2 regions of the Thalassotalea hakodatensis genome follow, and region 2 is predicted to be linked to the other one. Evidence: predicted binding sites of a transcription regulator. Region 2 holds the regulator's gene; the other holds the start of a gene.

Region 1 (4,436 bases), 1.1 Mb from region 2:
CACGCAGTATACTGTACAACATTTGAACAGTTATACATTTTATAACAACACCGTCGTTTATTTGAACATCGCTTTCTCTAAAGCAGTACATACGATAGGCTAATATCGGTTTTTCATCACGAATATTTAATAGCCTGAAGCAACTAAACCCTAACCGGGTATTTTATCTTTCTCGAAAACTTGTCGCTTTTCAATCGCCAAACGTGTCACTTCTTTGTTTAAATCAGACAGTTTTCCACACGCAAAACAAAGTTCAGCCAGTAAAAAGAGTGGGCCAATTAACAACTGATTTAAGTCATCAACAAATGCAGGCTTTGCCTTCTCATACCCATGACCAATAAATTGAAATATCCAACCGATAGCAAAAGCACCAATTGCTACAAACCACTTATGATCCATCGACGAAAGAGCAAGAGCACTATAAATAAGCGACCCGAATAACAAAAAAGCCACCAAAGCTAATGTCGGTGACAAGATAAAATAATACCCCAAGATCATTAATGAAATAATTGTTAACAGGTTTACCTTAATATCTGTACCGGTAAACGTTACCGTAAACTCTATAGAAGATAACATTAATGCTGCAGCCCAAATGATCAATGGAATGCCTACCACATGTGTCCATATATTTTTGTGATTTAAATGCACACTTTTATACGTTGAAAGCTGCGTAGTTAACGATTTCATGATAGCACCTAATAATTATACATATGTACTAAATTATAATTAATGCATTATTAGGTCAACTTAGTATGGTGAATTTTTACTGCCGCTTTTATCTGGTATGGTTTAACATAGTCAGCAATTGTAAATAAAAAAACGACACTATGACCAACTCTATTAATGTAAACCAAGATGAAATAGCCAAATTTGAAAAGGTTGCGCAATTTTGGTGGGATCTCGAAGGTGACTTCAAGCCGTTACATCAAATAAATCCCATTAGACGTCAATTTATCATTCAGCATGCGCAAAACCTATTCGATAAAAAGGTGATCGATGTCGGCTGTGGCGGCGGAATTTTAGCGGAAAGCCTAGCAAAGTTAGGCGCAAACGTAACAGGTATTGATATGGGCGATGAACCTCTTAATGTTGCAAAGTTGCATGCACTTGAATCAGGTATTAATGTCGAATATTTAAAAAGTACTGCAGAAGAGCACGCCGCTAAACATACAGCACAATATGATATTGTGACTTGCATGGAAATGTTAGAGCATGTGCCTGATCCGGCTTCTGTCATTGCCGCCTGTGCAAAAATGGTTAAACCAAAGGGTTTTGTTTTCTTTTCAACGTTAAACAAAACAACAAAAGCTTATTTATTAGCCATTTTAGCGGCTGAAAAAATATTAAAAATAGTCCCTGATGGCACACATGAGCATGACAAATTTATTCGTCCTTCGACATTAATTGATTGGGCTGAATCACATGAGTTAACATGCCTCGATGCTGCAGGTATCCATTACAACCCTATCACTGAAAATCATAAATTAATTGATTCATTAGACGTAAACTACATTCTATGCTGTCAAAAGGTGAGTGAATGAAAAACAATAAATACCAAGGCGTACTTTTTGATTTAGATGGTACGTTATTAGACACCGCGAATGATTTAGGCGCGGCATTAAATTATGTGTTATCACAATTTGACTTACCCACAGTAGAAAAGCAGGTATTTAGACCCGTTGCTTCTGATGGTGCTCAAGGTCTACTTGCATTAGGGTTTGCAGATAAAATCACTGAATATGATCAGCCAGCCCTTCGTCGTATGTTCTTAGATTATTATGAAGAAAATTTAGCCGCTGAAACATGTTTGTACCCTGAGGTACCAGAGTTACTTCAAGCGCTTAATGAGCGTGATATTCCGTGGGGAATCGTTACCAATAAGCCAGAATACTTAACCACACTATTGTTACCTAACTTTACAGAATTTACACACAGTAAAGTCATGATAGGCGGTGATAGCCTTGCGGAACGAAAGCCTCATCCATTGCCACTATTACACGCTGCAGAGCATATAGGTGTTGCACCTGAACAATGTTTGTACGTTGGTGATGCATTAAGAGATATTCAAGCAGGCAACGCTGCAAACATGTCAACAGCAATTGCTCAATGGGGGTATATAAAAGAACAAGATAACCTTGCTACTTGGCAAGCTAAATACATTAGCGCATCCCCTGAAAAATTATTATCGATTATATAACAGACAACCTGTTCAAGAAAAAAACAACTAATGTAACTAATTGTTTTTATTGATAAGTTATTTCTATATTACTTTTTGTAATATGGGAATAACTATAAAACCTAAAATAAATCTATTGGATAAAAAAAACAAAAATAAAGATTGCCTTTTACAAAAAAGCAAATCAATTACTCTTACTAAGTTAGTTGTTACTAACAAAAGAATTTGTCAAAATTTATCAAGTAAATTTATGTTTTTTTTATGCTTGCAATGAAGCTCAAACCTCATTATCTTGTGATTAGTTTAGTGCTCACCCCCTAGATATTGTGTATTGAGTATTTTGATGCACCGTTGTGAGCTTACAGTCTAAAAAATTAAAAAAACAAAACACATATACAGGTTTTTCATGAACAACAACCTTTTTGTCACCAAGCGCAACGGTAAGAAAGAACCCATCGATTTAGAGAAAATTCACAAGGTAATTGCCTGGGCTGCTGAGAATTTAGAAAATGTCTCTGTTTCACAGGTCGAACTGAAATCTCATATCCAATTTTATGATGGTATTAAAACGGAAGATATTCATGAAACCATCATAAAATCTGCCGCAGATTTAATTTCTGAAGAAACACCCGATTACCAATATTTGGCCGCTCGGTTAGCTATCTTCCATTTACGTAAAAAAGCCTATGGGCAATTTGAGCCACCAAAATTATACGAACATGTGGTGAAACTTGTTGAGTCTGGTCGTTATGATCAACACATATTAGCTGATTATACCCCAGAAGAATTCGAAGCAATGGAGCAATTCATTGATCATCGTCGTGATTTAAACTTTAGTTACGCTGCTGTTAAACAACTTGAAGGTAAGTATTTAGTACAGAATCGCGTTACCGGAGAAATTTACGAAAGTGCACAATTCTTATATGTATTAGTGGCCGCATGTTTATTTGCAAAATACCCTGCCGAAACAAGACTGAGTTACATAGAAGGCTTTTACAACGCCATTTCTACCTTTAAAATTTCATTACCTACCCCAATAATGGCTGGTGTACGTACACCTACTCGTCAGTTTTCTTCATGTGTATTGATTGAATGCGATGATAGCTTAGATTCTATAAATGCCTCTTCTAGTGCCATTGTGAAATATGTATCACAACGCGCAGGTATTGGTATTAATGCTGGCAATATTAGAGCACTAGGTAGCGCAATAAGAAACGGTGAAGCATTCCATACAGGTTGTATACCGTTTTACAAACACTTTCAAACAGCCGTAAAAAGCTGTTCACAAGGCGGCGTTCGCGGCGGAGCAGCTACGCTATTTTATCCTTTATGGCACTTAGAAGTTGAAAGTTTACTGGTATTAAAAAATAACCGTGGTGTTGATGAGAACCGCGTGCGTCATCTTGACTACGGTGTTCAATTCAACAAATTGATGTACCAACGTTTAATAAAGGGTGAACACATTACGTTGTTTAGTCCAAGCGACGTACCTGGTTTGTACGATGCCTTTTTCGCAGATCAAGATGAATTTGAAGCGTTATATGTAAAATATGAAGCAGATGAGTCAATTCGCAAAAAACGTATTCAAGCCATTGAACTGTTTAGCTTATTTGCTCAAGAACGTGCAAGTACCGGCCGTATCTATTTACAAAATGTGGATCACTGTAATACACACAGCCCGTTTGAACCAAGCCAAGCACCTATTCGCCAGAGTAACTTGTGTCTTGAAATTGCCTTACCCACGAAACCTTTAAAGGATATTAATGATCCTGAAGGTGAAATTGCATTATGTACGTTATCAGCATTTAATTTAGGTGCTATTGATAGTTTAGATGAGCTAGAAGAACTTGCTGATTTAGCAGTACGAGCATTAGACAGCTTATTAGATTACCAAGATTATCCTGTTCCAGCTGCATACAATGCAACCATGGGTCGAAGAACACTTGGTATAGGTGTCATTAACTATGCTTATTATCTCGCTAAAAATGGCGTGTACTATTCAAATGGCAGTGCAAATAACCTAACTCACCGTACTTTTGAAGCGATTCAATTTTATTTATTGCAAGCATCGAATAAGCTTGCAAAAGAGCAAGGTGCTTGTCCTAAGTTTAATGAAACACGCTTATCTCAAGGCATTTTGCCCATTGACACTTACAAAAAAGAGATCGATAAAATCACCAATGAGCCGTTACAGCTAGACTGGGAAACGCTACGTGAGAACATTAAGCAATATGGTGTGAGAAACTCAACGTTATCAGCC
Region 2 (4,436 bases):
GTAACGTGCCATTACATCTACTTCAATATTTACCTGACTACCTATCTGATAGCTTGGCATAATAGTTTGGTTCGACGTGTGTGGAACAATAGTCAATCTAAAGGATGTTGTATCTACTGAGTTGACCGTTAAGCTTACACCATCGATAGTAATTGAACCTTTTTCCGCAATATAGGGTGCTATATCATCAGTCATTTCTAACCAATAATCGATACTGTTTCCAACTCTATTGATTTGTGTGATACAAACAACAGCATCAACATGTCCAGAAACAATATGGCCGCCAAACCGTGTTGTAGGTAACATGGCTTTTTCTAAATTTACCTGTTGGTTCACTTTATAATGAGCAAATCCGGTACGTGAGAGTGTTTCTGTAGAGACATCGGCACTAAAACTTGTGCTATCAAAAGCAATCACAGTTAGACAAATACCATTGGTTGCTATTGAGTCGCCAAGCTTTACATCTGACATATCTAATACGCCTGTCGCGATAACAATTCGAGCACCATGCGACCCTACTTGTATTTGCTTGATCGTGCCGACAGCTTCAATAATTCCAGTAAACATGCTAGTTCTCTACTTTTACCTTGTCATGAGTAAAGTGTGCAACAATCTTTATATCGCCACCTACTCGAGTAACATCTTGAATGTGTAATGATTTTGCTTGTGTTAACCTATCAATATGAGAAAAATTCACCAAACCTTTCCCAGCATGGCCAAGTAACTTGGGCGCTTGATATAGAATTAATTCATCAACTAAGTTTTGTTCAATGAATGCGCCCGCTAATTCCATACCCGACTCGATTAACACGTCATTTAAGCCTTTATCCGCTAATACTTTCAACGCTGCGGTTAAATCAATATAGTGACCACATTGTGATTGCTTAACACAAATATGTTCTACGAAATGTGGCCATTGATGCGTATTTTCAAGTCGAGCCGTTAATATCAACACGGGTGATGTAGTTTCAAAAAGTGCAAGATCTGGGGTTAAGCGGTTTTGCGAGTCGATGACCACGCGAACAGGTTGTCGAACTTCTTGTTCTGCATAATGTTGTTTAATATCGCCCAGTTCTGACCAACGTACGGTCATGCGTGCGTTATCATGCAAGATAGAATCGGCACCACTAATTACCGCACAACTTTGTGCTCTAAGCTGTTGTACATCGCAGCGAGCTTCACGAGAGGTGATCCATTTACTTTCACCCGAAGACATCGCTGTTTTCCCATCTAAACTGGCTGCAAGCTTACAACGAACATAAGGCTTTTGTTGAGTCATCAACGCAATAAAGCCCACGTTAAGTGCTTGAGCATCAGCTTCAAGTAACCCAGAAGCTGTTTCAATGCCTGCTTGCGTTAACATTGATAAACCATTACCAGATACTTGTGGGTTTGGATCAACCATAGCAGCAATTACTTTGACAACACCAGCGTCTATTAACCCCTTAGCACAAGGTGGTGTTTTACCGTAATGTGAGCAAGGCTCTAAAGTAACATACGCTGTTGCGCCTTTTGCCTGTTCTTCGGCCTGCGCCAATGCGTTAACTTCAGCATGTGCAGAACCTGCTTGTTGATGCCAACCTTCACCAACCACCTTGCCATCTTTCACCAACACACAACCTACGCGTGGATTAGGTGAAACGGTATATAACCCTTTTTTAGCAAGTGCTATCGCTCTTGCCATGTAACGGTGATCATCAAGGGTAAAAGTGTTACAGCTCATCTTAGTTATCACCACCTAACCGAGCAATTTCTTCGCCAAATTCGCGAATATCTTCAAAAGAACGGTACACAGATGCAAAGCGAACATAAGCAACCTTATCAAGCTTTTTCAACTGCTCCATAATTAGATTACCCAACATTTCACTTGAAACTTCACGTTCACCCGTTGCGCGAAGTTTGGATTTTAGTCGATTAATTGCTTTTTCAGTTTGTTCGACACTGACAGGACGCTTTTCTAAAGCACGCATTAAACCAGAGCGGAGCTTTTCCTCATGATACGGCTCTCTTGAACCATCTCGCTTGATTATACGAGGCATAACAAGTTCAGCCATTTCAAACGTAGTAAAGCGTTCTAAGCAAGCAATACATTCTCTACGTCGCCTGATTTGGTGGCCATCTGCCACTAGACGAGAATCTATCACTTTAGTTTCAGTCGCCGTACAAAATGGGCAATACATGCCTGTTCCTACTATTTACAAAGATGAGGTTATTTTAAAGGAATTTATGCGTGAAGTAACTGACAAATACTAAAAAGCCCAAAGTTTCCTTTGGGCTTTAATCTACTTAGGCGTACAGAGTTTTATCTGTCCACCGATCTTAAACAGAGGTTAGCTAGGCATAAACCGGCAAACGAGCACAAAGCTCTTTCACTTTTTCCTGTACCGTAGTTATCGTTGCTTCATTATTGATATCATCAAGAATGTCACAGATCCAGCCTGTTAATGCTTTAGTTTCTTCTACACCAAAGCCACGACGAGTAATTGCCGGTGTGCCTAAGCGTAAGCCTGAAGTAACAAAAGGAGAACGTGGATCATTGGGTACCGAGTTTTTATTCACAGTAATGTGTGCACGACCTAACGCCGCATCAGCATCTTTACCGGTGATATCTTTATCAATTAAATCTAATAATAATAAATGGTTTTCAGTACCATTCGAAACAACTTTGTAACCGCGTTCCTGTAACACTGCTACCATCGCTTTAGCGTTATCAAGCACTTGTTGTTGATACACTTTAAATTCAGGCTCTAATGCTTCTTTAAAGGCAACTGCTTTAGCTGCAATAACATGCATTAATGGGCCACCTTGACCACCAGGAAATACGGCTGAATTTAATTTCTTATAAATAGCTTCGTCGCCACAACCAGCAACAATTAAACCACCGCGAGGACCAGCCAATGTTTTATGCGTTGTCGTTGTTACAACGTGAGCATGTGGAACAGGGTTTGGATAAAGGCCTGCAGCCACTAAGCCTGCAACGTGCGCCATATCAACCATAAAGTAAGCACCGATGCTATCAGCGATTTTACGCATACGCGCCCAATCAACCACTCCAGAGAATGCAGAAAAACCTCCGATGATCATTTCCGGCTTATGTTCTTGTGCTAAACGTTCCATTTCGGCGTAGTCAATATCACCGGTTTCAGGGTCTAAACCATATTGAATCGCTTCATAAGATTTACCAGAAAAGTTTACGTGTGCACCATGTGTTAAATGACCACCATGCGCCAAGCTCATACCAAGAACTTTCCCGCCAGGCGTTACAAGTGCTTGAAATACAGCAGCATTTGCTTGAGAGCCAGCGTGCGGTTGCACATTGGCATAATCAGCACCAAATAATGCTTTCGCACGTTCAATAGCAAGTGCTTCAGCTTTATCTACAAATTCACAGCCACCGTAGTAACGTTTACCCGGGTAGCCTTCAGCATATTTATTAGTTAACTGAGAACCTTGTGCCTCAAGTACACGAGGGCTACAGTAGTTTTCAGAAGCAATGAGTTCGATGTGCTCTTCTTGACGAGTCGTTTCGTCAGTCATTGATTGCCATAGTTCAGCATCAAAGTCAGCAATATTCATATCACGAGTAAGCATGTTTTTACCTCAAGTTCTCAGCATCATGGCCTTGCACTATACGAGGCATTTGCTGGAGGGTTGTCTAAATTAATTGCCGCATATTTTGCCTGAATCAGGCGCTAAAGTATACGCAAAAACCCGATGCAGTTATTTCATTTTTTAATGAAATATATCGATTGCTCTTTGTGCTATATGCGGTAAAAGTTTTCTTTTGCGAGATCATATTCGCTATTGAAGTAATATATCGAATAAAAAACCAAAGAACAACATATTAAATTCAGGATTAAAGAATTAAAACCGAATTTAATATGGCCTAACCAACAAAAGCGGTTAATTATTCTTTGTTTTGGCAATCATTGCTTTAAGCTCTTTTTGGCGTTTTAGTCCAAACCAATGAGTAATAGCAAACATAAGAATTATAAGTATATTAATAGTAATTAAACCGTTCGTTGCCGGTTTTTCCGCATTAATTGCCGTTTCATAAACAAAAAAGTTAGCTAATAGCCCAAAGGGTATACAAGACCACTTCGTTAAACGAATATAGCTTAATGAGGACTCAATACCTTTTATCGCATTATTAATCGCATTTTCTGGGCTATCATTGATTTGTTGCCAGGCTGTTTGTCTGATCTTATATTCGTAATAACAGAAAACAACCGAAAGTACGAAGCTGCCCCACATGTAACTCAGAAATGATCTTTCCCAAGAGTCTTCAATCAATGTGCCATACATTGCGCCAAATAAAAGCCCTATGGTTGCAACCACATTTCCCCAGAATAAGCATTTCGCTTTACGTGTTCTTCGTTTTGTTTCTTTAAGTAGCTTTTTAATATCAGCTTTTTCTGTTGGTTGCTGCTGCCAAT

Evidence for each region. Region 2 encodes NrdR, which represses ribonucleotide reductase genes. Its sites were predicted from a motif close to AAACACNANATNTNGTGTTT; they were not measured.
Region 1: nrdA (class 1a ribonucleoside-diphosphate reductase subunit alpha) is a predicted target of NrdR. The motif match lies at 2,489-2,508, and genes of this name have one in related genera.

The regions. Positions count from the first base shown of each region.
Region 1 is NZ_AP027365.1:2,338,143-2,342,578, forward strand. Features, by position in the region: gene QUE72_RS10220 (Mpo1 family 2-hydroxy fatty acid dioxygenase) at 151-687, opposite strand; gene ubiG (bifunctional 2-polyprenyl-6-hydroxyphenol methylase/3-demethylubiquinol 3-O-methyltransferase UbiG) at 828-1,541, shown strand; gene QUE72_RS10230 (HAD family hydrolase) at 1,538-2,197, shown strand; gene nrdA (class 1a ribonucleoside-diphosphate reductase subunit alpha) at 2,583-4,436, shown strand, end outside.
Region 2 is NZ_AP027365.1:3,484,842-3,489,277, forward strand. Features, by position in the region: gene QUE72_RS15430 (riboflavin synthase) at 1-567, opposite strand, end outside; gene ribD (bifunctional diaminohydroxyphosphoribosylaminopyrimidine deaminase/5-amino-6-(5-phosphoribosylamino)uracil reductase RibD) at 569-1,723, opposite strand; gene nrdR (transcriptional regulator NrdR) at 1,725-2,180, opposite strand; gene glyA (serine hydroxymethyltransferase) at 2,335-3,591, opposite strand; gene QUE72_RS15450 (hypothetical protein) at 3,904-4,436, opposite strand, start outside.